DNA from 2 places in the Shewanella sp. FDAARGOS_354 genome. Region 1 is predicted to be linked to the other one. Evidence: predicted binding sites of a transcription regulator. Region 1 holds the regulator's gene; the other holds the start of a gene.
What was found. Region 1 encodes LexA, which represses DNA repair genes until DNA is damaged. Its sites were predicted from a motif close to TACTGTATNNNNATACAGTA; they were not measured.
Positions count from the first base shown of each region.

Region 2: recA (recombinase RecA) is a predicted target of LexA. The motif match lies at 1,461-1,480, and genes of this name have one in related genera.

Region 1 covers NZ_CP022089.2:3,407,622-3,410,799, reverse strand. Annotated here, with positions in the region: gene coxB (cytochrome c oxidase subunit II) at 1-414, opposite strand, end outside; gene CEQ32_RS15245 (cell division inhibitor SulA) at 820-1,332, opposite strand; gene lexA (transcriptional repressor LexA) at 1,329-1,949, opposite strand; gene plsB (glycerol-3-phosphate 1-O-acyltransferase PlsB) at 2,235-3,178, shown strand, end outside.
Region 2 covers NZ_CP022089.2:4,889,951-4,893,128, reverse strand. Annotated here, with positions in the region: gene CEQ32_RS21960 (regulatory protein RecX) at 1-217, opposite strand, end outside; gene recA (recombinase RecA) at 280-1,353, opposite strand; gene mutS (DNA mismatch repair protein MutS) at 1,736-3,178, shown strand, end outside.

The DNA.
Region 1 (3,178 bases):
CTCAATATCTTGATCGAAATAGCTGTAATGCCACTTCCATTGCGATCCTGTGACTTTTACCGTGAGATCGGCATTGCTGGGGTCTTCCATGGCAATCAGAGTTTTAGTTGCCGGAATCGCCATTAAGATCAGAATGATAAAGGGAATTATCGTCCAAGCGATCTCAACTTTTGTACTCTCATGGAAGTGTGACGCGACCGCGCCCTTGGATTTTCTGTGGTTGATCATGGCATAAATCATAACGCCAAAAACCACTAAGCCTATCGCGCAGCAGATATACAGAATCGTCATGTGCAGGTGGTATACCTTGCCACTGATTTCTGTTACGCCAGGCGTCATATTGAACCGCATGTCTGCTGCGGCCAACGGTGGGGCGAATAGCACCACGAGTAAACAATACAACCATTGCTTCACAAGACTTCTCCTCTGCTAATTGCAAATAGCAACTACAAAGAAGAGCAACACAGTAAGTCTCAACTCTATGCAAACTCTTCAGTTCCCAAAAAAGTGTTTCTGACTTCAACGTGCGTTGGCGGCTTACTTATGATCAAGTATTGTTACTGCTGGTATTAGCCACACTGGCACATACTGCTGAATAAACCCATTATTCTCAATTTTTGTGGGCGAGCGATATTCGAAAATAACGCGATATTTCTGCCTAAACAGGCGATATATCATGTGCGCCTAAATCAAACATACTTGCTGTTTAAAAATTGATCAAGATCACTTCTTTTTCTAATTGTCTGAAAAATTGCCAAAAAAAAGCCTCACATTCACAGGTGAGGCGGCTTTCAAGGCTAAATACGGTGTGAAAAATTTTTAATGAACAGAGCTGAAAAATGCGGGTTGAGTAAATTTAGCCGATTGTGTGAGATTGGTGCTAGAAGGTTGGTCATTCGTTGAACCTTCAAGCACGATACCCATTGCACGTGCGCTCTTTGCTACAATTTGTAGGCGACGATTATCGCGAGTATCTAGGGCGTTAATCCAAGTAATCACTGCGCTAGATGTGCCACTGGTTAAGGCTTTTTCCATCGCCCAAAGGGTTTCGACCTCATCTTTTGCGTGAACCAATAGTACGCGATCCATACGCACACCTGCGTTTGCTAATAGCTGCTTGTAGCCAATACTAGGTGGGTTGATGAGCACTATCCATCTTCCCTGTTGGCTCAGTTGGGCAAGTTGTTTGCTCAGCTGTGTCAGCTCTTGGCGCCCTTGGCTCTGAGTTGGCATAGTGACTATTGATGTATGCTGCCAGTCGGTCTCTGTATCTCGAACCGTATCGAGCCATAAACCGGGGTGACGCGGGGCATTACCTAATAGTTTGTTCATAGCCAATCTCCATTGCGGATCACCCCTACGGCGAGCCCTTCAATTGTTAGACTTTGGAAACTCAAATCGACTTTAATCGGTGAATAGTCTTCATTCTCGGCATGTAGGTAGACTAAATTACCTTTTTTTTCAAAGCGTTTTACGGTTACATCATCATCAACGCGAGCAACAACAACTTGTCCATTGCGCGCTTGTTGTACTTTATGAACGGCAAGCAGGTCACCCTCAAGGATGCCGATATTCTTCATACTGTCGCCTTTTACGCGCAGCAGGAAATCGGCAGCAGGGTGGAACATGCTGGGGTCGACTTGGTAATACTGTTCGACATGCTCTTGGGCGAGAATAGGTTCACCCGCTGCCACTTGGCCAATCAGTGGCAAGCCTGTTTCGCGGTTATCTTCTTCCTCTACAGGGAGACGGATCCCGCGGGAAGTACCAGGCATGATCTCGATGCAGCCTTTTTTCGCCAATGCCTTAAGGTGTTCTTCTGCGGCATTTGCACTTTTAAAACCCAAACGGGTGGCAATTTCGGCCCGAGTGGGTGGCATGCCAGTCTCGGCAATATTACGTTTAATCAGCTCTAAAATTTCGGCTTGGCGTGGCGTCAACGGTCTCATGGTCTTTCCTGTTTTTCTATACAGTTACTGTTAGTATATACAGTATTATTGGTAGTGCAAGTATTAACCACTTTTAACTTGGTCAGCTAGATCTGCAAATAACCGTAATCGTCATCTATGGGGTGAATGCCATTTGCACGGTATCAATAAATGGTGTCGCCTAAAGTGCGTTACTAAGTCATTAAAATCAGCAGCTGAATCCTGCATCTTTAGGTTGTTTGGGTATATTCTCTAGAATCTGGTATTCTATGGGGCTAATGAACGTACTTACATTGCATAAGAATAATGCCTAAACAAGACTCTCTTTGGTTGAAATCATTACGTTGGATCCAAAAGCACTTAGTGCACACTATTGTTGTGCCACAGGATCCCTTTGCCGATCTGAATCTGGATGCCTCCAGACCGCTTGCTTATGTAATGAAAACAGAATCCCTGAGTGATATTGCTGCGTTAAGCGAGATCACCACGAAACTTGGTTTGCCAAGCCCTTACGAGCCGCTGGTGGTGAATGGCGTTGTGGCGCCACGGGTGGTATGCCTTGAAGGTCGTAAGCCTTTATTTGGTGAACGCGCCAGTAATGAGCCATTCCTCGAATGTTTTATGCGTTTGTTGGCCGTCCATAAGGAAAAGCCAGAGTTAGATATACAGCTGGTGCCTGTGAGTCTGTATTGGGGTCGTACTCCGGGTAAAGAAGACGACACCATGAAGGCGGCAGTGCTTGAGCGCGAGAATCCTACTTGGTTACGTAAGTGCTTGATGATCCTATTTTTGGGCCGTCATAACTTTGTGCAATTTTCTAATGCGGTATCGCTGCGTTACATGGCCGACGAACATGGTACCGATATGGGCATTGCCCATAAATTGGCTCGAGTAGCGAGAGTGCATTTCCGCCGCCAACGTAAGGTGATGACGGGGCCTGTGTTGCCTAATCGTCAGGCGTTATTCCATTCCTTGCTGAAATCTGAATCCTTACGCAAGGCAATTCAGGAAGAAGCCGCGAGCAAGAAGATTTCTGAAACCCAAGCGCGTGAAACGGCAATTGAATATCTTGATGAAATTGCGGCGAATTATTCCGATAGTCTCGTACGTATTGCCGAGCGCTTTTTAACGTGGTTATGGAACAAGCTCTACAGCGGTATTAACATCAAAGGTGCCGAGCATATTCGGCAGTTACACCACGATGGTCATGAGATTGTGTATGTGCCCTGCCATCGCAGCCATATGGATTA
Region 2 (3,178 bases), 1.5 Mb from region 1:
CATTTGCAGATAAGGCAGCTTCGATACAATCTTTAGTCAGCCCCTTTTGAGCAATAGCTTGACGAATGCGTATTGGTCCATGACCACGGGCAATGTGGCTTCGAACGAGAAGCTCGGCATAGCGCTTATCATTGATAAATCCTGACGCTTCACAATCATCAAGCACAGGATCGATATCAGCGACCTCAAAGCCTTTTTCGAGCAGTTTTGTGCGGATTTCTTGGCGGGAATAATCGCGGCGCGCTAACAGCGCGACCGCAATTTGACGGGCAGACTGGCTCAGAATACTTCGCCTGTTTCTAAATCAATATTCCCCTCGATATTATCATCATCGGATGCTGATGATGCCAGTGCACTTGGGTTACTCAATAATAACTCACGCAATGTCTTATCGATTTCAGCGGCAATGGCTGGGTTTTCAGTCAAATATTTACCCGCATTGGCACGGCCTTGACCAATTTTATCGCCCTTGTAGCTATACCAAGCACCAGCTTTCTCAATCAGTTTATGGGCTACCCCTAAATCGACTAACTCGCCAGTACGGTTGATACCTTGACCGTAAAGGATTTGAAACTCAGCTTGCTTAAATGGTGCAGCCACTTTGTTTTTAACCACTTTGACACGAGTCTCGTTACCAACCACTTCATCGCCTTCTTTGATAGCACCAGTACGGCGAATATCTAAACGAACAGAAGCATAGAATTTCAGAGCATTACCACCCGTTGTGGTTTCTGGGTTACCAAACATCACACCAATCTTCATACGAATTTGGTTGATGAAGATTAACAGTGTATTCGATTGCTTGAGGTTACCCGCTAACTTACGCATCGCTTGGCTCATCATACGCGCCGCTAAGCCCATATGTGAGTCACCGATTTCGCCCTCAATTTCTGCCTTGGGTGTTAATGCCGCGACCGAGTCAACGATGATCACATCTACCGCGCCAGAACGGGTTAACGCATCACAGATCTCAAGAGCTTGTTCACCGGTATCGGGTTGTGAACACAATAAGTTATCAATATCTACGCCTAACTTTTTCGCGTAGATAGGATCGAGAGCGTGCTCAGCATCGATAAAGGCACAGGTTTTACCTTCGCGCTGAGCAGCTGCAATCACTTCTAATGTCAGAGTTGTCTTACCTGATGATTCAGGGCCATAAATCTCAACAATACGGCCCATTGGTAGGCCGCCCGCACCGAGGGCAACGTCAAGGGAAAGAGAACCAGTAGAAATGGTCTCAACATCCATAGAGCGGTCTTCGCCCAGCTTCATGATGGAGCCTTTACCAAATTGCTTCTCAATTTGGCTCAATACCGCAGCAAGTGCTTTCTCTTTGTTTGGATCGACCTTCATTCCTGTTCCCTCATCTAGACAGCATCAGTACTGTCAAAAGTGATATTCAATTTAATAAAGCGGGTGATCAAAAAGCGAGGCTCTTTGTCGTAATCTGCTGACTAGTATACTGTACAATCATACAGTATCAATACCTGTGAATGAATTATTTTTATACCTGAAAATTTTCCCGTTTAGACAAGCTTTTACCCACCCATACTGCAGATTTATCAAGATATCAGTGAATATCCACGCTTTGAGGATCAATTTTCTGTAAATTGTTGCTAAGATTGGCGCCAATTGATTTTAGACAGTAATAGTGTAAATCAACTGATTTTATCTCCCATTACTGTATGACTTTATTCCCTATTTCAGGGCCGGCATAGCGGACGATAACGATTTAATGAATCCTATAGATACCGATGATTTAGAAAAACATACCCCGATGATGCGTCAATATTTGACCATGAAAGCAGAGCATCACGACATGCTGCTGTTTTATCGTATGGGTGACTTCTATGAACTCTTCTATGATGACGCCAAACGAGCCTCTGAATTATTGGGCATTTCCCTTACGGCCCGAGGCAAAAGTGGTGGCGACCCGATCCCGATGGCGGGTATCCCTTACCATGCAGTTGAAGGCTATCTCGCAAAATTGGTTCAAATTGGCCAATCGGTTGCGATTTGTGAACAAATTGGCGATCCTGCCACCTCAAAAGGTCCGGTTGAGCGTAAAGTCGTACGCATTGTCACCCCAGGAACCTTAACCGATGAAGCGCTATTGCAGGAGCGGCAAGACAATCTGTTGGCCGCGGTTTATCAAGGCAAAGTGGGCTTTGGCTATGCGACTCTTGATGTGTCTTCTGGCCGTTTCGTGATTGCCGAATTAGAAACGAAGGAGTCCCTCGAAGCCGAGTTGCAACGTACGAATCCGGTCGAAATTCTTTATAGCGAAGATTTTGGTGCACTGGAGTTATTGCATCATTTTAAAGGCAAACGTCGCCGCCCTGAGTGGGAATTTGATTACGATACCAGTATCAAACTGCTGTTGGCCCAGTTTGGCACTAAGGATTTACACGGTTTCGGCATAACCGATGCTCGCCTATCGCTGCAAGCGGCAGGCTGCTTGATGCAGTACGTAAAAGACACCCAGCGCACCGCCCTGCCCCATATCAATGCTATTACCCGTTTTAATCAAACCGATACGATTGTCTTGGATGCGGCAACGCGCCGCAACCTCGAGCTGACACAAAATTTGAGTGGTGGTCGGGATAACACCCTAGCAGCTGTGCTCGACAATACTGCAACAGCGATGGGCAGCCGAATGCTGCAACGCTGGATCCATCAGCCGCTGAGGGACCATGCCCAGATTTTTGCTCGCCAAACGGCCGTGAATGAATTACTCAAGACTACGGCCCATGAGTCATTGCATGAGCAGCTTAAAGCCCTAGGCGATATCGAACGTATCATGGCAAGGCTGGCACTGCGTACCGCTCGTCCAAGGGATTTTGCTCGCCTACGCCAAGCATTAAATCTATTGCCACAGTTGCAGCAGTCACTCACGCAGCTAAGTGCCCCCCATACAGTGAAACTAGGCCAACTCTTAGGCGAGTTTCCCGAAGAGCAACAACTGCTTGAGCGCGCCATTGTCGATAACCCGCCCATGCTTATCCGTGATGGCGGCGTAATCCGTGAAGGCTACAATGCCGAATTAGACGAATGGCGTGGCTTAAGTGAAGGTGCCAGCGATTATCTAGTACAACTCGAAGCGCGGGAAAAAGAACGCACTGGCATTGCTACGCTGAAGGTAGGCTACAACCGAGTCCATGGTTACTACATTGAAGTC